DNA from 2 places in the Limosilactobacillus agrestimuris genome. Region 2 is predicted to be linked to the other one. Evidence: predicted binding sites of a transcription regulator. Region 2 holds the regulator's gene; the other holds the start of a gene.
The links. The regulator NrdR, encoded in region 2, represses ribonucleotide reductase genes. The targets are predictions, from matches to a motif close to ACACNATATATNGTGT.

Region 1: the regulator NrdR is predicted to act here: its motif matches at 1,598-1,613, upstream of nrdH (glutaredoxin-like protein NrdH).

Annotation. Positions count from the first base shown of each region.
Region 1 is NZ_CALPCW010000005.1:5,335-17,199, forward strand. It holds gene nrdE (class 1b ribonucleoside-diphosphate reductase subunit alpha) at 1-1,116, opposite strand, end outside; gene nrdH (glutaredoxin-like protein NrdH) at 1,265-1,495, opposite strand; gene tadA (tRNA adenosine(34) deaminase TadA) at 1,737-2,255, shown strand; RNA gene ffs (signal recognition particle sRNA small type) at 2,281-2,378, shown strand; gene dnaX (DNA polymerase III subunit gamma/tau) at 2,534-4,351, shown strand; gene NFR46_RS04615 (YbaB/EbfC family nucleoid-associated protein) at 4,370-4,678, shown strand; gene recR (recombination mediator RecR) at 4,681-5,280, shown strand; gene NFR46_RS04625 (YaaL family protein) at 5,284-5,535, shown strand; gene tmk (dTMP kinase) at 5,546-6,187, shown strand; gene NFR46_RS04635 (cyclic-di-AMP receptor) at 6,219-6,542, shown strand; gene holB (DNA polymerase III subunit delta') at 6,561-7,565, shown strand; gene NFR46_RS04645 (DNA replication initiation control protein YabA) at 7,577-7,930, shown strand; gene rsmI (16S rRNA (cytidine(1402)-2'-O)-methyltransferase) at 7,941-8,807, shown strand; gene NFR46_RS04655 (acyl-[acyl-carrier-protein] thioesterase) at 8,816-9,580, shown strand; gene NFR46_RS04660 (exopolyphosphatase) at 9,704-11,221, shown strand; gene NFR46_RS04665 (RNA degradosome polyphosphate kinase) at 11,223-11,865, shown strand, end outside.
Region 2 is NZ_CALPCW010000004.1:75,080-86,944, reverse strand. It holds gene NFR46_RS04210 (Bax inhibitor-1/YccA family protein) at 1-466, shown strand, start outside; gene NFR46_RS04205 (YoaK family protein) at 520-1,185, opposite strand; gene polA (DNA polymerase I) at 1,307-3,967, shown strand; gene mutM (DNA-formamidopyrimidine glycosylase) at 3,981-4,823, shown strand; gene coaE (dephospho-CoA kinase) at 4,816-5,421, shown strand; gene nrdR (transcriptional regulator NrdR) at 5,464-5,928, shown strand; gene NFR46_RS04180 (replication initiation and membrane attachment family protein) at 5,946-7,334, shown strand; gene dnaI (primosomal protein DnaI) at 7,331-8,278, shown strand; ribosomal protein L20 leader region at 8,339-8,468, shown strand; gene infC (translation initiation factor IF-3) at 8,511-9,023, shown strand; gene rpmI (50S ribosomal protein L35) at 9,049-9,246, shown strand; gene rplT (50S ribosomal protein L20) at 9,289-9,642, shown strand; gene NFR46_RS04155 (YqeG family HAD IIIA-type phosphatase) at 9,793-10,323, shown strand; gene yqeH (ribosome biogenesis GTPase YqeH) at 10,316-11,443, shown strand; gene yhbY (ribosome assembly RNA-binding protein YhbY) at 11,458-11,769, shown strand; gene NFR46_RS04140 (nicotinate-nucleotide adenylyltransferase) at 11,785-11,865, shown strand, end outside.

The DNA of each region.
Region 1 (11,865 bases), on a different contig from region 2:
GTTATCCCGGTTAACGGTATCGATATTAATGATGTAAGGGTAACCGGATTCTTGTTGAAGTTTACTAATTTCATCCTCAAGATCACGAGCATTGAGCTTTTTCTTGTGGATCTCATCGTTAGCGACCATATTGTCGTATTCTTTAGTAATATCAATATATGAGAATGGTTTACCGTAAACTCGTTCAACGTCATAGGGACTGAAAAGGTACATGTCCTCATCTTTTTCAACTAATTCATAGAACTTATCGGGAACGGTAACCCCGAGAGAGAGAGTCTTTAGACGGATTTTTTCATCGGCATTTTCCTTCTTGGCACCTAAGAATTCAATGATGTCGGGGTGAAAGACACTAAGGTAAACAACACCGGCACCCTGCCGTTGACCCAACTGGTTGGAGTAAGAAAAACTGTCTTCAAGGAGTTTCATTACCGGTACAACACCACTAGCGGCATGTTCGATCTTCTTAATTGGTGCACCAGCCTCACGGAGATTACTAAGGTTAATCCCAACACCACCCCCAATTTTAGAAAGCTGGAGGGCTGAGTTGATGGTCCGGCCAATTGTATTCATGTTATCAGTTGGTTGGATTGCAAAGCAGGAAACGAATTCTCCCCGGCGCTTCCGGCCAACATTTAAGAAAGTCGGTGTAGCTGGTTGGTAACGCTGGTGAATGATTTCGTCAGCTAAGATCATTGCCAATTCTTCATCACCATTTGCTAAATAAAGAGCATTCATCGCAACCCGGTCGATATAGTTTTCCAGGTAGTATTCTTTATCATCAGTCCGCAATGCGTACTGGGCGTAGAATTTGTAAGCTGCCATAAATGAATGAAAATGAAAGTTTTGCTTTTTTAAATAGTCGTACAGTTTTTCAATGAAAGCATTACTATACTTATCCATAAAACCATCTTCAATATAGTCATTTTCTTCTAGCCACTTGTAGTGCTCAGTGACGGAAGAGAATTGCTTGGTATTTGGCTTGACGTTATTTTCAATAAAGTCTTCCAGAGCGGCTTGATCCTTATCTAATTGGATTTTGCCATTCTTTGGGATATTTACTTCATTATTGAGGTCGTAGTACTTAACCTGTGTTAAATCAATATCGGACAGTGCCATGTTTACTTCTCACTTTCTCTTAGGTTTATAAAAATAGCGAATAAAAAAAGTGGTTGCGATAAAAATAATTTCTATCACTAACCACTCTAAAAGTTATTCAAATTTCAACAAGATTAATGAAACCTGAATAGTCATGCGATTAGATCCTTTAAATAGCTTGAGTTAACTTATTTAATTCATCAGGGCGAAAGCCGGAAAAGGCATTCCCGTTTGGTAATTTAACAACTGGGGTTGCCATAAAGCCTTCTGACTTCAAGCTTTTAATGAATTCAGGTTGTTCGTCAATATTGTGTTCAACGAAATTAATATTGTGAGCCTTTAAGAACTTCTTTGTCATCTTGCATTGGATGCAGTTATTTTTGGAAAACAAAGTAACCATTTTGATCCCCTCACTCGTCTTATTTGATGTTCTCTAGTATAGCGATATTTTGTAAAAAATCAATGAAAAAGTGCCATATATTGTGTGACAGTAAAAGGTGAAACACAATATATAGCACAGAAGATAGGCGATAAGGTACGTGAAACTTTTTGATTTATTTTATGATAAATGATAGATTGAACAACAACTTGATTATTATACACTGAAAAAATGAATTTACGAAGTTAAAAGGAGAATTTTAATGAGGGAAAGAGTAGCAATTCCCCAAGAAGAACAAGTGAAGTTCATGCGGGCAGCGATTGCTGAAGCAAAAAAAGCAGAACTGCTAGATGAGGTCCCTATTGGTGCGGTAGTAACTTATCAGGGAAAAATAATTGGACGTGGTCATAATATGCGTGAGAAATTTCAGGATGTTACGTACCATGCTGAGATGTTAGCGATTATGGAGGCATGCTCCTACCTTCATAGTTGGCGACTTGAAGATTGCGATCTTTATGTTACCCTTGAGCCATGTATGATGTGTAGCGGTGCAATTGTTAATTCCCGTATTCGCAATGTCTTTTATGGGGCATCCGATCCGAAGGCAGGGACCGTTGATAGTTTGTATCATTTACTTAATGATGACCGGTTAAATCACCAGGTTTACGTAACTTCAGGTGTTCTTGGTGAACAATGCAGTCAAATGCTCAAGGATTTTTTCCGGGCAGTTAGGAAAAAACGAAAATTAGCCCGCAAAAGGAAAAAGGCTGGTAATTCTTAGGTAAGTGTTGTATTATATTATTTGCCGTAAGGCCTTAGAGCAAGGGTATGCTTACGAACCGTGTCAGGTCCGGAAGGAAGCAGCACTAAGTTTGATGTATCTTGTGCTCTAAGTTTTTTTGATAATTAATTATGAGGTCAGGGATTTACTTCCCTGGCCTCTTTAATTCTTTTAGGGAGAAATTTTAATTTGAATTAAATTAACTTAAATGATTTTTCTTTCGTTAAAAGCTAGTATAATATTAAGAAGCATTAAAATTACGGAAAGGAAGCTGATTAATGAGTTACCAGGCATTATACCGTGTATGGCGTCCACAATGCTTTGATGACATGGTTGGTCAACAAGTCGTAACGCGAACGCTAAAAAACGCCATTATTACTCACCAAATTAGTCATGCCTACCTCTTCGCTGGGCCACGGGGTACTGGGAAGACTTCTGCGGCTAAAATATTTGCTAAGGCAGTTAATTGTCATCACTCTCAAGATGGTGAGCCATGCAATGAGTGTGACACCTGCAAAGCAATCACAAATGGTCAGTTAAACGATGTCATTGAAATTGATGCTGCATCAAATAATGGTGTAGAGGAAATTCGTGATATTCGTGATAAAGCAAAGTATGCACCAACACAGGCAGACTATAAGGTTTATATTATTGATGAAGTTCATATGCTTTCAACTGGAGCCTTTAATGCCCTACTTAAGACGTTGGAAGAGCCACCTGCTAACGTGATCTTTATTTTGGCAACAACGGAGCCACATAAGATTCCACTGACGATTATTTCACGGGTTCAACGATTTGATTTTCGCCGGATTTCTGCGACCGATTCGTTTGAACGGATGAAGTATATTCTTGACCAGAAAAAAGTTGAGTATGACGAGAAAGCATTATGGGTAATTGCAAACGCCGCTGAGGGTGGAATGCGGGATGCCTTGAGTATCCTTGATCAAGTGCTTTCCTTTAGTGATAACCAGGTTAAACTTGATGATGCCCTATTAGTAACAGGAAGCGTTACTAAGCAACTTTTGAAGAAGTATTTTCTAGAAGTTTGTCAGAACCAAAGTGCTCCAGCGCTCGAAACGATGAAGGAGATCCTTAGTGAGGGGAAAGATGGTCAGCGTTTTATTGAAGATTTAATTTCGTTTATTCGGGATATCCTGTTGTACCAAGAATCACCAAAATTAATAAATGTTGAGAGTACGGGACTAAAGGATGAGGATTTTGCGGAATTAAGTAAGGCTGCTTCCTCAACAACCCTTTACCGGATGATTGATGACTTAAATAATATTCAAATGGAAATGCGGTTTACAACCCATCCAGATGTTTATTTGGAAGTGCTGACAGTTAAGCTATCGCAACCTGTCCTTGAGCAAAAGCCAACTAATGAAGCGCCACAGGTACAAACAAGTAGTGCAAATCAGGCAGAAGTTGATAAACTTCAGGCCCAGGTCCAAGCACTTCAGCAAACCGTTAAGAAGCTTCGTGAAGATGGTGGAGTAGTTAACAGGTCAGTACAGAAGAGTCCTCAACCTGTTAAGGAACAGCCACGTGTCAAGTCACGAAAGATCCAGGTAAACTTACACCAAGTTTACCCAGTTCTTGGTGCCGCTACCCGTCAGGATCTTATTAAGATAAAAGATCTCTGGGGAGATATGTTAAACATGTTGAGCGTCCCGCAGCGGTCGTTACTCCATGTTTCCCAACCGGTAGCTGCTAGTCCAGATGGGATTATAGTGGCGTTTGACTATGCCTTCCTTTTCCAACAAGCAACTGATGATGACGCCTTAATAAAGGCAATGGAAGAGGGACTGCAAAGGTTAAGCGGTGATGAACGAAAAGTTGTCTTTGTGCCAAAGGACCAGTGGCCACGGATTCGCCAAGAATACATCCAGAGTCATGGCCTAGGAAAGGGCGCCCAGACGGCACATCCGGATAACAAGCAGCAATCTGCTCCGGCCAATGCTAATTCACCGGTACAAGAGGATGCACCGGCTGAGCAGGCACCAAGTCAAGAGCCACAATCGGAAACTCAAAAAGATCTGGTAGTGACTGCTCAAAAATTATTCGGTAGTGATATTGTTAAAGTAGAAAATAATTAAAAAGAGGAATGATAAATTATGATGAATGGTATGAATATGCAACAAATGGTAAAGCAAGCTAAGGAAATGCAAAAGAAAATGATGGCTGAACACGAGGAACTTGCTAAGCAACAATTCGTTGGTCAAGCACCAGATGGGATGGTAACCGCAACTTTTACTGGTGATAACAAGTTGGTAGACTTGAAGATTAAGCCAGAAGCAGTCGACCCAGATGATATTGACATGCTTTCTGATCTTGTGCTAGCTGCTGTTAATGACGGGATGAAGAAGGTCAATGATGCTACCCAAAGTACTTTGGGTAAGTACACTCGTGGCTTGGGGATGTAAGAGTGCAGTATCCAGAACCACTGGCAAAGTTAATTGAAAGTTATACAAAACTACCGGGTATTGGTCAAAAGACAGCTACCCGGCTAGCTTTTTATACGCTAACAATGCAGGATGATGACGTTACAAACTTTGCCAAGTCATTACTATCAGCAAAACGTGATCTTCATAGTTGTAGTGTTTGCGGCAATATTACTGAAGATGATCCATGTCCGATTTGTCGAGATAAGACTCGTGATCGTTCACAAATCTTAGTGGTCGAACAGTCACAAGATGTTATGGCAATGGAACGAATGCACGAATACCATGGCTTGTACCACGTATTGAATGGGGTAATATCTCCTGTTGCCGGGACGGGCCCAGAAGATATCAATATTACTAGTCTTTTGAATCGCCTGAAAAAGGATGACGAGACTAAAGAGGTTATCATTGCAACTAATGCATCATCCGATGGTGAATTGACTGCTAGTTACTTAGCACGACTTATCAAGCCAGCGGGGATCAAGGTAACCCGGCTAGCTCATGGCCTTTCCGTTGGTGCTGATATTAATTACGCAGACGAAGTAACCTTATTTAAGGCGGTTCAAGGACGAACGGAGATGTAATTAATGCTTTTTCGTCATCGAAATAAAGAAGCAGTAAAGCAAGAACGTGACCAACGCTTGCTAAATTTAATTTACGAAACAAAGGCAAGCTGGGACCACGCTAAGGAAACAGAACGAGCGGTTTATGAAGCAAACGCAAGTACGGAATTACATTACCGAACTCGTTTACAGGAGCAGAAATACCTGTACCTTTACCGAATTGCACGGGAATTTAAGGTGCACGGTAAAATGAACCGGGGCGTAGTTGATCGTTAGGAAGAGGATAATGACAGGAAAATTTATTTCATTTGAAGGACCAGATGGTGCGGGAAAGACGAGTGTAATTAACGCAATTCAAGCTGATTTAGAAAAGCAGTTAGGTAAATCACGAGTAATGTATACCCGTGAGCCAGGTGGTAATCATATCTCAGAGCAAATTCGTCGAGTACTGTTTGATGACCAGAATACGGATATGGATGGACGAACCGAAGCATTATTATTTGCTGCTGCTCGGCGTCAGCATATTGTTTCAGAAATTATTCCTGGGTTAAAGGATGGTAAAGTGATCCTCTGTGATCGTTATGTCGACAGTTCAATTGCTTATCAAGGCGCTGGCCGACATCTTGGGGAAAAGAAAATTTGGGATGTTAACCAGTTTGCAATTGATGGGCTCCTACCTGATTTAACAATTTACCTTGACGTTGAATCTGAAATTGGGCTCCGTCGAATTGCTGAACACCGTGCTGATCAAGTTAACCGCCTAGATGAGGAGCAACTAAGTTTTCATAAAACAGTTCGTGAATCTTTCCTCCGCCTTCAACGTGAAAATTCAGATAGAATTAAGTTAATCGATGCTAGTCAACCGTTAGTAAAGGTAATTGCTGACGTTAAACAAACAATTCATGCTAAGTTTAATGATTTATTTTAAGTTTACGGTATCCAAAGAAAGGTGATTTATTATGAAAATGATTATTGCAATTGTCCAATCAAAGGACAGTAATCGGCTCCGCAAAGCGTTTGCCAGCAACCATATTCAAATGACACAGCTTTCCACAACTGGTGGGTTTCTTCGTGAAGGAAACGCAACATTCTTAATTGGTGTCGAAGATGAACGAGTTCAAGAAGTTCTTGACATCATCAAGAAGAATGCTAAATCCCGTGAACAGTATGTTACCTCCCAAATGCACATGGATGTTGAAGGAGGTTCAGCATTCCCAGTTAACGTTCAAGTTGGTGGAGCAACTGTTTTTGTAATGCCAGTCGACCAATTCCATAAGTTCTAATTAAGCAGGTGAAGATAAGTGGCTGACCAATTGCAGGCAGAAAGTTTGCAGCCTTTAATTGTTAGGCAGTTGCAAACAGTAATCAAGAACCACGAGTTAGCACATGCGTATCTTTTCGTTGGTCCAACCGGGTCAGGAAAAAGTCAGCTAGCTAAGTGGCTGGCGTTACGGCTCTTTTGTCTCAACCTCCAAAATGGTGAACCCGATCTTACTTGTCCAGAATGTCAACGAATCTTAAGCGGTAACCACCCTGACGTCGTGATTGCTAAACCGGAGGGTCGACAGATTAAAGTTGATGAAATTCGTCATTTAAAGGATGAATTTACTAAGAGTGCCGTTGAAGGTAACAAAAAGCTTTTTATAATTCATGATGCCGAAAAAATGACGAATAATGCTGCCAATAGTTTATTGAAGTTCATTGAAGAACCCGGCCCAGGAATCTACATCCTGATGCTAACCACGAATAAGAGTGCCGTCTTGCCAACGATTCGTTCTCGAACCCAGGTGATTGAACTCCAGCCATTGTCACGGGCTGAGCTGGAAAAGGCATTGGCAAAAAAGGAGGTTCCCCGGACTGAAAGAACAGTTGCGCTTGGTTTAACTGACTCTGTAAGTGAGGTTATGGAGTGGCGAAAAGATGATTGGTTAAAGCAGGCAATTACAGCGATCTCACTGTGGTATCGTCATACAAGCAAGGCTAATATGTTGGGCTTCGTTGATGTTCAGACTGAAATTGTTAAGTTAGCAACTGATCGGCAAAAGCAACAGCTGATTCTTGACCTGATGGCGTTGATTTGGCGGGATACTTTATTAATTGCTAACGGAATAACTGCTGAACAAGATCTGCACTTTTTGCAGGATCAGGAGCTATTGACCGTTACTGCAAATAATTATTCGGTGAGAGCGTTATTGGCAATTAGTCAGGAAACATTGACTAGTCGTCACCTGCTAGATCAAAATATGTCCTTTCAAAATATTGCAGAACAGTTAACAATTAAGATCGTTCAAGTACTTTTGGCATAGGAGGAATGGCAATGAGTGAACATAGTAATCCAGATAGTATTTATGATCGTTTCGCTCAGGTGACTAAGCAAACGCATGATTTAGTTGCCAATATGGAACAACTCCAGGCCCAGGTAACAGAGTTAATGGAAACTAATGCTGAACTTTCGATTGAAAACGATCATCTGCGGACGATGTTAAAGAAGATGCATCAACCAAAGCATGATGATGATCATCTTTCCGGTTCACGGGAGAATTTAAAGAAGCTTTACCAACAAGGTTTTCACGTTTGTAGTGAGTATTTTGGTAAGCGGCTTGAACAAAATGAATCATGTACTTTTTGTTTAGACACAATTTTTGGTCATGAACAACCACCAATTAAGTAGGGAGAAGAATATGCAGCAGGTTAGTAGTTTTCAGAATCAGGACGCGGGAACATTGTACCTTGTTCCGACGCCAATCGGTAATTTAGATGATATGACATTTCGGGCAGTTAAGGTATTGAAGGATGCTGACTTGATTGCGGCCGAGGATACTCGGCATACCCAGCAATTATTGAATCATTTTGATATTCATACTCCTGAAATTAGTTTTCATGAGCATAATACTGAACAACGGATCCCAGAGTTAATTGAGAAGCTGAAGGGTGGGATAACAATTGCCCAATGTAGTGACGCCGGTATGCCGTCGATTTCTGATCCCGGAAAAGAACTGGTTGCTGCAGCGGTAAAGGAAGGCATTCCAGTCGTTCCGTTGCCAGGTGCTAATGCCGGTCTCACAGCATTAATTGCGTCTGGGCTTGTCCCACAACCCTTCTATTTCTATGGCTTTCTTGAACGGAAGCACCAGCAACAGGTTCAAGAACTAGAGCAGTTACGGAATCGTCCCGAAACCATGATTTTTTATGAAGCCCCTCATAGGTTAAAAAAGACGTTGAAAACAATGGCTGAAGTATTGGGGGATGGACGGCAAGTTGTCTTAGCACGTGAACTAACTAAGCGTTATGAGGAGTTTAGTCGGGGAAGTTTAGCTGAGGCAAGTGAGTTTTACACGGATCACCAACCACGAGGGGAATACGTTGTCCTGGTTGCAGGAAATCCACATCCTGATGAGGATGAAAAACAGGATGAAGCTGGGACCCCAATTGAACAAATTGATCGGGCAATTAGTGAGGGCCTATCTACTAATGCGGCGATTAAACTAATTGCAAAGAAAAATAAACTTAACCGGCAAGAATTATATAAGCAGTACCATAATATTTAGGAGTAAAAATGAAATTACAACAGTCAGCACGGGAATATGAAATGCCACACCAATTAACTTATTATGAATGTGATGAACAAGGGCACCCAATTCTAAGTATGGTAATGAGTATGCTTTCTGTGGTAGCAGATGAACAGAGTAATGAATTGGGGCTAAATCAAAAAACTGTCCAAGCCACTGGCGGTACGTGGGTGATTGCAAGCTTTGAAGGAAAGCTCGATCTTCAGTCCCTAAAAATTGGGAATACTGTTATCCTTGGAACACGTGCGTTGGGGTATAACCGCTTCTTTGCAACTCGTGAGTATTGGCTTCGCGATCAGGATGGTCAAAAAGAATATGCCCGGATAAAATCTTCATTAGTTTTCATGAACTTAACTAGCCGAAAAATTGAATCAATTCCCCCTAAGTTAATCACTCCTTACCAGGCGCCAGAGGTTAAGCGAGTACTACGGGGACGGCGACCAAAACAAATCCCTGAAGGTGCTGAGCTGTCAAGTAAGCAATACCACGTTCGTTACTATGATTTAGATGGGAATCACCATGTCAATAATGCGCGCTATTTTGATTGGCTGTTGGATCCACTTGGCGAGAAATTCTTAACGACTCACCGACTTAAATCATTTGTAATTCAATATCACCAAGAAGTTCGTGCTGATCATGATATTGATAGCGAGTTCTTTATGCCAACGCCCCTCACTAGTCTTCACCGAATTAAAAATAATGATGTTCTCTGTACAACAGCAGAGTTTGAGTGGGAGAAGACTGCTGATTAACATAAATTGTAATCTTTCAAAAAGGCCCAGAATGATTTTCAGTTCATTCTGGGCCTTTTTAGGACTCCCTTTTCTTTTATAAATGGTAGACTTAAAATGGAAAAACTTTGAGGGGTGATTAGAATGAAAAGTTCGTTAACGGCAGTAATCTACTTACAACCGGATCAGATTTTCTTACGGATTATTGAGCTCCCAAGTCTTAAAGTGATCAATGATGTTCGCTCTGGATTATTTGATATTGGTGAAGACGGTAAAACTGCCAACTATAGCAAAAATATGGCGGCAATCACTGATAATATTGAGGGATTTAAGGAACTAATCAATGATTATCATGTTGATAACGTTAAGTTCTATGGCGCTTATGAAGATATGGATAGCGTTACCGCTAGTTATGTTGGTGATCAGTTAAAAGTTCGAACTGGGTTACAGATTGAATGGTTAAATAATAACCAACTAATGGCCCAGTCGATGAGTTATATCGTGGATCAATTGCCAAAATTTAGAGAGTTAAGTAAACATAACTTATATATTTTAAGTATTGGTTTAGATAGTTCCACATTAACATTCTTCCACCATGGTAATTTTGAAACCTCATGGGAAATTGATCTTGGCGGAGCACAGATTCACCGGCTAGTTAACCAGTTACGCCAGACAACGACTAACCCGACAGAGATTATTCAGGATTATATTGGCAGTAAACTCGGCTATTTAGCTCCTGAATTGACTCAGCATAAGAGGACGACAATGATCGTGCAAAACGCGCTATCATTAAGTAAACGGTATATTGGAAAGCACCAAAAAATTGGTGAGATTGACCGGAAGAAGTTCCAAGAAACGTTTAACCACCTGTTAATTCCTCAAGATCGGTACATGTACAATAACGATATTGATTTGACGGCTGCCCGTAATGAGTACACTCTTCCTACTTACCTAGTAATTACCCGGGTGTCAGAATTGATTAACCCGACAAACCTATACGTTACTAACCTTTCTATCATGGATGGAATTTCAAACGGGATTGCAACGAATAATGACACTTCACGGGCTACTGTAAATAACATGATCCGGACATCGGCAGATAATATTGCTCAACGATACGGAATTGATTCTAAGCATGCAGAGTTTGTCAAAAAATATGCGCTCCAGTTCTTTGATGAATTGCGGCCAATTCACCGGTTAAATAATCATTACCGGCTATTGCTTGAAGTGGCGGCGAAGGTTGATGACATTGGAAACTTTATTAACCAACAGGGACATTACCGACACTCGGCATATATCCTAGAAGCAAACCCACTGATTGGTTTATCGGATGAAGATAATTTAATTATCGCTGAAGTTGCTCGTTACCACAGTACTGAAAGCCCAACCATTAACCAGTCCCATTACCGTCACTTAGATGATGATATTCAACTGCCAGTTGCTAAGCTAGCAGCAATTTTACGGTTGGTTGATTCGCTTGATGATTCTCGGAAGCAAAAGATTAGTCGGATTCAATTAAAACTAAAGAATGGGCGGTTAGTAGTTAAGGCAACTAGCTCGGATGATTTGGTACTGGAAAGCTGGTCATTTAGTCAAAAGTCACAGCTCTTTAACGATGTCTTTGGAATTAAGCCAGTGTTAAAGGAAAAAGAGGGTCGGTAAAATGTACAAAGATTTTTATAAACCACAAAATTATGTTAATCGGGAACTTAGTTGGATTGACTTTAACGGACGGGTACTCCAAGAAGCAACGGATACTAGTAATCCGCTCCTTGAACGAGCTAATTTTCTCGGAATTACCCAAAGTAACGTTGACGAATTTTTCATGGTCCGGGTTGCCTCACTTCATAAACTAGCAGCGGCTAATGTGACAACGACCGACGCATCCGGAATGACGCCTGAAGAACAGCTGACGGCCGTAAACAAAAAAGAACATGAAATGGTTAAGAAACGGTATGGGGTTTATAACAAACAGATTATCCCTGACCTTAAACAACAAAAGATTAATATTATGCATTTGGCGGATTTGGCTGATCGACAAAAAGAGTTTATTCGGCGGTACTTTAGTGATGAATTAATGCCGGTGCTGACTCCAATGGCAGATGATACATCCCGGCCATTCCCGTTTATTGCCAATAACTCACTTAACATTGCGGTCCAATTACGTCGTGATCCAAAGCAAAAGAAAGCTGTTCAGGAACAAGAAATTCTTGAAGGGGACCAGGAAATTAAGAGTCGGCAGCTAGAGCCCCATGATGATAGTCGCGAATCAGATATTAAGTTTGCGACTGTCCGTGTTCCATCAA
Region 2 (11,865 bases):
AAACCCAGTTGGTGCCTTTATAATGTTGATGTTGATTTCGATCATTTACGGTGTTGAATTTGCATTAATTGCTGGTGTTTACACTGGTGCAAGTATTGCTTCCGCATTTGTTTCGTCGTCAGTTATCTTTATTGTAATGGCAGTTTACGGGACAGTAACAAAGCGAGATTTAACCAAGTTTGGTTCACACGCAATGGCAGCCTTGATTGCTTTAATTATTGCGTACATTATTAACATGTTTCTTCAGAGTCCAGCAATTGCTTATATTTTCTCCTTTATTGCGGTAATTATCTTTACCGTTTTGACTGGATGGGATGCGCAAAAGATGAAGCAGATTTATGTTAATTATGGTGACCAGGTATCAGTTACTGGGTTAGCCGTTTTAGGTGCTCTCCAACTGTACTTAGACTTTGTTAACCTCTTCATCTCACTGTTACAAATTTTTGGGATGAACGATAGAAATTAAAAAAATAAAGCTTGGGAAAACATTTTTGCTTTCCCAAGCTTTTTATTTAACCGTTAATGTTCACGACTCTTTTGGTAGTAGTAAAAGACATCAGTTATGAGGATAATTACAACTGCTACCCAAATTGTTTTCATCCGTAAAAAAGGTTGGATGATCGCTGATGAGATTGCCCCTAAAGTAAATGCTAGTACAACAATAAAATAGTTATAAGCAACTCCTAAGTCACTTTTATTATGGTGATAGACATATTCCATTCCTAAAACTACTGACTTTTTGATATTACCGGTAGTAAATACACTGCTGTAACCTGAACCTTCAATTTTACTAAAAGCAGTATTCACTAATGCAAGACCAAAAGAAACTAGACCAACGGATAGGTAAGTTGGAAAGTCTTCCGGCATTGCTCCAATTAGGATACCAATTAGTAAAATCGGAATAAGGCAAAAGATTCGCCAATATTTGAGGTGATGTTTAAAATAAATTGCGATAATGATACCAATAATATAAAGAATAATTGCCCCGCAACGATCGATGATTCCGGTGACATTATGGTTGACAAGGGCAGCTGCGAGGAAGACGATATTCCCGGTTTGCGCTGCTGCAAGTGTATGCCCACATTGAATATAAGTAAAGGCATCGAGAAAGCCCCCACAAAGGGTCATAATGATTGCAAATAGGCGTGCTTCTTCAGCATGGTGAATGTTAAGTAGTTTATACAAGAGATCCCTTCTTTGATGGCAAGGCTCCTTATAGTATCCTTGGATCCACGAACGATAAACTAACGGTGGTGTCTAATTTTTGGTACAATTTATTAAGAATAAAAGAAGGAGCGGTAATTAAATGGCAAAGCAATTATTATTGATTGACGGTAACAGCATTGTTTTTCGGGCATTTTTTGCGATGCATAACCAGATTGATAAGTTTACTAATAAGGATGGACTGCATACTGCAGCGATTTATGGCTTTAAGTTAATGCTTGATCATGTTTTGGAAAATTTCCATCCTGATGCAGCTTTGGTAGCCTTTGATGCTGGGAAGGTTACTTTTCGAACTAAAATGTATGCCGATTATAAAGGCGGACGAAACAAAACCCCAGAAGAACTAACTGAACAGCTTCCCTATGTTCGTGAATTAGTAAGGGATAGTGGACTGCATAGTTATGAATTAAAAGATTATGAAGCTGACGATATCATTGGTACCCTTGCAAAAGAGGGGGATGAAGCCGGCTATGAAACCTTAATTGTCACAGGTGATCGTGATTTAACTCAATTAGCAAGTGATCACACTACCGTTGCTGTTACCCATAAGGGGGTTACCGACACTGAACATTATACGCCTGAACATGTGAAGGAGAAACTAGGGATTACACCAACCCAAATTATTGATATGAAGGCGTTAATGGGAGATAGCTCGGATAATTATCCTGGCGTTACTAAAATTGGTGAAAAAACAGCAATTAAGTTGGTAAAGCAATTTGGTTCCGTTGAAGGCATTTATAAAAACATCGATCAATTGAAAAAGAGCAAAATGAAAGAACACCTCGTTGAAGAAGAGGAGGTTGCCCGACAATGTAAAACACTAGCAACAATTTTGCGTGATGCACCAATTGATATTAAATTAGCCGATCTGAAATATAATGGTCCCCAAACAGAAAAGCTAATTGATTTTTACCAGAAAATGGATTTCCGTTCTTTCCTAAAGAAGATGAATTTTCTGCCAGATGAACAGAAAGTGGAAATCGCCTCAATTAAATATACAGAATTAACTGCTGATAATCTGGAGCTTGTAACACAGTTAGGTAATCGGGGAAGCTTTTACTTGGAAATGCCTGATGCTAATTACCATACATCACCGTTTGCTGGATTTGTTCTTGGCAACGGGGAGCAGTGGTTGGTAAGTCGTGATCCAGAACTATTAAAGACAAAGCAAGTTCGAGAATGGCTTGCTGATTCGGATATTAAGAAGGATGTCTTTAATGCAAAGGCCCAAATTGTTGGTTTGAATCGTCTCGGGCTTGAATTAAAGGGAATTGATTTCGACTTACTTTTAGCATCCTACCTTTTGAATACAAATGATAATAGTAATGATCTAGGAAAACTCGCCCATGAGCATGAATATACCGATGTACAAACTGATGAGGAAGTTTATGGCAAAGGGGTTAAACGGGCAATTCCGGATGAGGATGAGACGTTCTTCAAACACCTTGCTAATAAAGCACGGACGATTGAAAAATTGCGTTCCCAACTATTTAAGCAATTAGATGAAAATGAACAATTACCACTTTATACTGATATCGAATTACCACTAACTCATGTGTTAGCAAAAATGGAAATTGCTGGTGTGCATGTTAACGCGCAAACGTTAAAGGATATGGGGAGTAAGTTAACTGAGCGATTAGCCGAAATCAAGGAACAGATTTACCAGGAAGCCGGGGAAGAATTTAATATTAATTCCACGAAGCAACTTGGTCAAATCCTTTTTGAAAAATTGAAGTTACCCGTAATTAAGAAGACAAAAACTGGGTATTCAACAGCTGTTGATGTTCTTGAAAAGTTAGCTCCGCAAGCACCAATTGTTGAAAATATCCTTCAATACCGACAAATTTCAAAGTTACAATCGACATATATTAAGGGATTACTGAAGGTAATTCATTCTAGCGACCAGAAGATCCATACTCGCTACCTTCAAACCTTGACCCAAACAGGGCGGCTATCATCCGTTGATCCAAACTTACAAAATATTCCGGTTCGGTTACCTGAAGGACGGCGAATTCGTCGGGCATTTGTTCCTAGTCATGATGGATGGCAAATCTTCTCCTCTGATTATTCACAAGTTGAATTGCGGGTTCTTGCCCATATTACGGGAGACCATAACCTTCAGGAGGACTTTAAAAACGGTGAAGATATCCACGCAAGTACTGCTCGCCGGATCTTTCACTTAAAGCCTGAAGAAAAAATTGACCGAAATATGCGGCGGCGCGCTAAGGCAGTTAACTTCGGGATTGTTTACGGGATTAGTGACTATGGATTGGCCCAACGGATTCATGTTAGTCGGAGTCAGGCACATGAGTTTATCCAAAGTTACTTTAAGGAATTTCCTAAAGTAAAGGACTACATTCACGATACAATTGAATTTGCTCGAGAACATGGCTACGTTGAAACGATTACTCACCGTCGTCGCTATTTACCAGATATTAATGCTAAAAACTTTAGTCGGCGATCATTTTCTGAAAGGACAGCAATGAACACCCCAATTCAAGGAAGTGCTGCAGATATCATTAAGATTGCCATGATTAAAATGCAGGACGAACTTGAAAAGCACCATTTAAAGGCTAAAATGTTACTTCAAATTCATGACGAATTGGTCTTTGAGGCACCAAAGGAAGAAATTCCGGTATTGAGTAAACTAGTTCCAGATGTAATGGATTCTGCTGTGAAACTTTCTGTTCCCCTAAAGGTTGATAGTAAATATGGTGATACTTGGTATGATTTAAAAAAGTAGGGAGGTAGTTAAAATGCCTGAATTACCGGAAGTTGAAACAGTCCGTCGTGGCTTGCTGAAGATTGCAGCTGGCCGAAAAATAAATGGGATTGATGTCCATTATGGTAAAACGATTACGAATGATGTTGAAGAATTTCGCCAATCGTTAATTGGGCAGACTATTGAAACAATTGATCGTCGCGGTAAGTACCTCCTCTTTCGTTTTAGCAATGATTTGACAATGGTTTCTCATTTACGGATGGAAGGAAGCTACTATACTCAACCTGTAAATGCGCCAGTTGATAAACATACTCATGTCGTTTTTAAATTTACTGACGGAACAGAGCTTTGTTATCGGGATACCCGAAAGTTTGGTCGAATGACGTTAGTGAAAACTGGTGAGGAAATGACGGTTGGTGGGTTGAAAACAATCGGCCCTGAACCAACTGTTGCAGATTTTAAGCTTGACTACTTCGAAAAGATTTTACGGCGTAGTCGCGGAAAAATAAAACCATTTTTGCTTAACCAACGGCATGTTGCTGGGCTAGGCAACATCTATGTTGATGAAGTCCTTTGGATGAGTGAAATAAATCCCGAACAGCCGGCCAATACCTTAACGAAGGATCAAATCCAAGTTCTTCATGATAATATTATTAAAGAATTAGCGACGGCAACTAAATATAAGGGAACAACAGTCCATACATTTAAAAATGCATTTGGTGATGCAGGGGCTTTCCAAGAACAATTAAATGCGTATGGTCGCAGTGGCGATCGTTGTCCGCGTTGTGGAACGAAAATGGTTAAGATTAAGGTAAATCAACGTGGAACAACTTTCTGTCCTCACTGTCAGCCATTATTGGAGAATGAAAATGACTAAGATAATAGGACTGACTGGAGGAATTGCAAGCGGTAAATCAACCGTTAGTAACCTATTAAGGTTAAGTGGTTACCCCATAATTGATGCGGATCAAATTACCCGCCAATTACAAGCTGCTCATTCGAAAGGGTGGGAACAATTAATTACGGTATTTGGTAAACAAATTCTTAATCCTGATCAAACATTAAATCGGCAAGCTTTAGGGGCCCTTGTTTTTAACGATCAAGAGAAGCTAGATAAATTGAATATGGTGATGCAACCATTAATTTGTGATGAAATTTGGCGGCAAATAAAGCATTATCAAAAGCAGCATATTCCGTATGTTATTCTTGATATTCCATTACTATTTGAAGCTAATTATGCTAATGACTGTGATCTAGTTATAGTGGTAGTAGTTGATCGACAAACGCAACTTCAGCGTTTGATGCAACGAAATGGTTATTCGCAGTTTGAAGCAGAGCAAAGGATTAATTCGCAGATGTCGTTAGCAAAGAAAAAGAGACTGGCTGATATTGTAATTGATAATAGTGGTAATCGGGATGAATTAAAACGGCAAGTTGCCAACTTGATTGATCAAATGCACCATCATAAGTTATGATAAAATGAAACTTATTTATGAGTAAGTAAGGAGGAAGGGGAATTGCGTTGTCCACACTGTCATAAAAATGGTTCACGTGTTGTAGACAGTCGGCCAAGTGAAGACGGAACTTTTATTAGGCGTCGTCGTGAATGTATTCACTGTGGTTTCAGGTTCACTACCTTTGAGCGGTATGAAGAAACCCCATTGTTAGTAATCAAAAAGGACGGGACGCGTCAGGAGTTTAGTCGGCAAAAGATCCTGAATGGAATTGTTAGATCAGCAGAAAAACGTCCTGTTAGCATGGAGCGTTTAACCAAAGTAACTGATAAGATTGAAAAGGAAGTTCGTAGTCTTGGCGAAAACGAGGTTTCTAGTCAAGTTATTGGTAAATTTGTCATGCAAGAATTAAAAGACGTTGACGAGATTGCTTATATTCGCTTTGCGAGTGTTTATCGGCAGTTTAAGGATGTCGATGCCTTTATGAATGAACTTGAATCAATGATGAAAAGTAATGATAAAAAGTAAAGGGGAACGAGGCCAAAATGACTGAAGCTAAATCAATATTTGATCCAAGTGCTGGATATATTGTTACTGCTAGCTATCGGTGGTCAAACTTTGATGAAAATGTTTTTGACCTTTTTTACCAGCCAATTTTAGGCCCGACTTCTTTTGCAATGTTTCATGCACTGCACTCACAAATGAATGAAAGACCAGTAATTAGTGAGCGACAGCTGCAATCACAATTGTTGATCCAATTAAATGCTGGACGTCATGATGCAGTCGAAGCGGTTCAACGATTAGAGGCTGTTGGGATGTTACGAACCTTTCACCAAACGGACCAACTTGGTGAGTTATTTGTGTATGAACTTCAACCAACAATTACGCCAACTGAATTTATCAATGATAATCTTTTAAGCGTATTACTCTTGGATGCTGTTGGAGAAAGTCGCTTTAAGGAACTAAGAAAGTTTGCAAATCGGTACACGTTAGAAGGTTTTCAATCTTCTCTGAAAGAAATTACGCATAATTTCTTTGATGTTTTTCATGTTGATGAACAGCAAATAACCCATTTGCCAGTGGAAATTAGTTCTGCCCGGAAATCGTTAGTGGACGAAAAGCAACCGATGAAAAAAATAGCTTCTATCAATTTTGATTGGCCAACTTTAGTTCAATTGCTAAGAAACCAACCAATTACTGAAACTGATTTAGATGCTAACCGGGAGTTGATTCAAGTTGAACACCAGCTTTATGGAATAGATGAACCAACAATGGCGCGGTTGCTTACCCAGTCAACAGACTTAGCGACAAACAAAATTCAGTCACGGAGATTAAAAAAGATTATTGCCGAAAAGTATCGGATCGATGCCAAAAAATCCAGTAAAGAAAGTGTTGGGGCAGAAAAAGCAGCAAAATCATTAGTAAGTTTTTCTCAAGAAGAGCAGCAATTGATTGAAACATGTAAGTATTACGCACCGATTACTTTTCTCCAACAATTAAAGCAACAAATGGGAGGCTTTGTAACTTCCGGTGAGCGAGCAATAATTCGGAGCTTGATCCAAGAACAGCAGCTAGATGCAGGAGTAGTGAATGTCCTTTCTTGGTACGTAATTGCATCACTCGAGCGTTCAACTCTTCAGGCAAATTATGTTAACGCAATTGCTAATAACTGGATGCGTGCAGGCGTAGCAACAGCTGAGGAAGCTTTGGAACATATTCACAACTTTAACAATAAGAAAACACAGCAACACTCGAAGCGTTCGGCAAACTATTACCGTCAACGGACCGTAACCGTTCGTGAGGAGATGCCAGCTTGGACTAAAGAGGATGAAAAGAAGAGTGAAAAATCGACACCGGAACAGTTGAATAGGCTTCGTCAGCGGTTGGCAAGGCGGAAAAAGATAAATGGTTCTAAAGGGGATGATGGCAAATGAAGTCATTAAGCAAAACGATGAGTGAAATTATGAAACAGCAGAATTTTGAGCCCGCTTATAAGCAAATGATGAGCCAGGTACTTAAGGATCCAGAAGTTGCCGTATTCCTGAAGAAAAATGCTCAGAGGCTTTCACCACAAGCAATTGATCGTGGCGAGGCTAAACTTTATGAATATTACCATGAAAAGCAGTTGATTAGTAAAGGAACGGCTACAGTAGCTCCTGGTTACTCTCCCCAATTAGTTGTTAATGCAGGTCAGATCGATGTGACATATGTTCCAACTAAAAAGTTAATTGAGCAGCAACACCAAGCCCATATTAAACGGTTAGTATCATCGATTAATATGCCAAAGTTTATTCGTAATGCATCATTTGATCGCTTTTACATTGATGATGCTCACCAGACCGAAACGCGCAATGCGGCTTTAAATGCTGCCTTAGACTTTGTTGAACAGTATTCTACGAGCGATTTTCGTCCGGGATTATATCTTTATGGTCGTTTTGGTGTTGGAAAAACCTACCTTCTAGGAGCAATTGCCAATGAACTTGCACGACAAAAGGGTGTTGCGACAACGATGATGCACTTTCCGAGTTTTGTAGTTGAAATGCGTAATTCAATTAAGAACAATAAATTAGGACAAAAACTAGATGCTGTAAAGAAGGCACCAGTGTTAGTCCTTGACGATATTGGCGCCGATGCAATGACAACTTGGGCTCGTGATGATATTCTTGGCGTAATTTTGGAATACCGGATGCAAGAGGAGTTACCGACATTCTTTAGTTCCAACTTTTCAATGGCAGAGCTTCAGGACCATCTAGCAGTAAACGTCAAAGGTGATTCTGAACCGGTAAAGGCAAGCCGGATTATGGAGCGGATCAAGTTCCTTTCACGTCAATATGAGATGGCTGGAGCTAACTTACGAGAAAAAGGGGGAGAAATCTGAATAGATTTATTGCTTTCCCTTGACATTAGCTGAATGCTTTAGTATTCTAGATAGCGTTGAAAGAAAAAGCAGGAGCACCCGCTTCTCGCCTAGGTGATAAGGATTGCCGGGCTGACGAGTTAAATAAAACAATTTCGGGATTGTTTATTATTAGCGGGGTGTAGGTTGCACTCCGCTTTTTTGCTTGATCTTTCGCTAATAAAATTGGAGGTGCGTTGCCATAGCTCAAGATATGATTGTCAATAACGGTATTCGTGCTCGTGAAGTACGGCTTATTGGTCAAGATGGTGAACAATTAGGAATCAAGTCAAAGCGTGAAGCTTTACAATTAGCTGAAGATGCTAACCTTGATTTAGTTCTGGTCGCTCCAAAGGCTCGGCCAGCTGTTGCCCGGATCATGGATTACGGAAAGTACCGTTACGAAATGCAGAAGAAAGAGCGCGAAGCTCGAAAGAAGCAAAAGACTGTAACGGTTAAGGAAATTCGGTTGAGTCCTTCAATCGATACAAACGACTTTAATGTTAAGTTAAAGCGTGTTCGTAAATTTATCGAAAAGGGCGATAAGGTTCGTGTTTCCTTACGATTCCGTGGTCGTGCTATCACTCATAAGGATATCGGTCGTGACATGATTGAAAGAATGGCCAAAGAAACTGAGGACATTGCAACAGTTGTACAACGACCAAAGATGGAAGGGCGGAGTATTTTCTTAACTCTTGCTCCAGCTGCTGATAAAGCAAAAAATTAATTTAAGAAAGTAGGGAATTTTTCTTATGCCAAAGATGAAGACTAACCGTGCCGCTGCAAAGCGTTTTAAGCGTACTGCTAATGGTGGATTCAAGAGTGCTAACTCATTCACCAGCCACCGTTTCCACGGTAAGACCAAGAAGCAACGTCGTCAATTACGTGGCTTGAGCATGATGGACAAGTCCAACGTAAAACGTTACAAGAAGTTATTACCATTTAAGTAAACTTCGTTCGAAATAAGAAAAAACACGTAGGAGGAATTCAACATGCGAGTTAAAGGTGGAACTGTTACGCGCGCACGTCGTAAGCGCATTATGAAATTAGCAAAGGGTTACCGTGGTTCAAAGCACCGTCTTTTCAAGACTGCTAAGGATCAAGTAATGAAGAGCTACACTTATGCTTTCCGTGACCGGAAGGTTAATAAGCGTAAGTTCCGTGAACTTTGGATTGCCCGGATTAACGCTGCTGCACGTATGAATGACATTAGCTACAGCAAGTTAATGCACGGTATGAAGTTAGCTAACATTGACATCAACCGTAAGATGTTGGCTGATTTGGCTGTTAACGATGCTGAAGCATTTAAGGCAATCGTTGATGAAGCAAAAAAGGCTCTTAACTAAGAGTTCTTAAAATGAAGCAACGATCATTGGTGAGCAGCCAGTGGATCGTTGCTTTTTTATTTTCTCTTGTTATCGAGACGTTAAAGAGTAGCAGATAAGTGAAACAATCGTTATAATTAGGATGATAGTAATTATTTGAGAGGTACAACGTTGTTAGAAGAGTTTAAACCAACATGGATGGTAAAGAGTATTTATTCGGTTTCGCCCGAACAATTAAAAGCTCATGGCATTCGTGCTGTTTTTAGTGATTTAGATAATACTTTAATTGCTTGGAATAACCCAGAAGGAACACCGGAATTACATCAATGGATGGCAGAATTAGAGAAAGCTGGGATCCCATTAATTGTTATTTCCAATAATAGTAAGGAACGGGTAGCAAAGGCTGTTGAGACTTTGAAATTGCCATTCATGTCCCGTTCGTTGAAACCTTTAAGCTTCGGAATTACTCGGGCACGAAAGAAGTTAGGCTTATCTAAGGATGAGGTTGTGATGGTTGGTGACCAACTAATGACGGATATGCTAGCTGCTCATCAGGCCGGGGTTCGGAGTATTTTAGTTAAGCCGATTATCAAGACAGATAAGTGGACGACTAAAATGAACCGGTTTTTAGAGAAGTATGTATGGCGGAGTTTACACCGTCATTATCCAGATTTAAAATGGCAGGAGGATTTGAATGACTGAAGAGAAGCAAAATCTTGATGATTTACGGTGTATTGGTTGTGGGGCAAAGATTCAAACCACGGATCCAACTGAAGCAGGATATACACCCCAATCTGCATTAGAAAAGGGCTTAGAGAGTGATGAATTATATTGTCAGCGGTGTTTTAGGCTCCGCCACTATAATGAAATTGCTCCGGTTTCCTTGAGTGATGATGATTTCCTTCGTCTTCTTGGCCAGATCCGTGATGATGATGCCTTAATTGTCTATGTAGTTGATATTTTTGACTTTAACGGGAGTATTATTCCGGGACTTCACCGTTTCGTTGGTTCTAATCCCGTTTTACTTGTGGGCAATAAGGAAGACTTGCTTCCACGTTCATTAAGACGTTCAAAATTACGTGATTGGTTACGACAACAGGCCAATTTAGCTGGCTTGCGACCAATTGATACCGTCCTTGTTTCTGCAAAGAAGAACCACCAAATTGACCATTTGTTAGAATTGATCGATAAGTATCGTCAAGGACGTGACGTTTATTTTGTAGGTGTAACAAATGTTGGGAAGTCAACATTGATTAACCAGATCATTAAGCAACGAACAGGAATTAAGGAACTAATTACGACCTCCCGCTTTCCGGGAACAACATTAGACCGGATTGAAATCCCACTTGATGATGGCCAAAAGTTAATTGATACTCCCGGTATTATTCATCAACACCAAATGGCCCATGTTTTACCAGCTAAGGATTTGAAATATGTTTCACCACAAAAGGAAATTAAGCCACGAACTTACCAATTAGATTCGGGGCAGACTATTTTTATGGGTGGTGTAGCACGGTTTGATTATCTGTCAGGTCCTCATACGGGAATGATTGCTTATTTTGATAATAATCTTCCTTTACACCGGACAAAACTAGCCAATGCTGATCATTTTTACGAGAAACATAATGGTGAATTATTAACACCTCCAACGAAAGATGAATTATCTGATTTTCCACCACTAGAACGTCAAGAATTTCGTTTAACTGAAAAGAGTGATGTTGTTTTTGAAGGATTAGGGTGGATTACCGTTCCAGCTGGAACAACAGTTGCTGCTTGGGTGCCAAAGGGTGTTTCAAGTCTAGTTCGTCGGGCAATGATTTAAAAAAGAGGTACAGAATGGAATTAAGAGGAAAGCAAAAACGATTTTTAAGGGCGCAAGCAAACCATCTTCAACCAATCTTTGCGGTTGGTAAGGAAGGATTAACTCAAAATTGGGTTGATCAATTAGATGGAGCATTGGATCGCCGAGAATTAATTAAGGTAAATATTCTTCAAAATGCTGACGTTACCACAAAAGAGGTTCAGCACTTTATTGAAAGCCAAACTGAAATTCAAGTTGTTCAGATCATTGGTCGGGTATTGGTTCTTTTTAAAGAATCAAAGAATAAGGACGCTCGGGAATTATCTTCAAAGGTAAAAAAGATCTAATTGAGGTGGAGACTTTTGCAACAATGTGGAGTTTTAACTAGTACGGAAACAGTTACTGAGCCCCAAGCAAAATTAATTCATAGTCAACAACGGCAA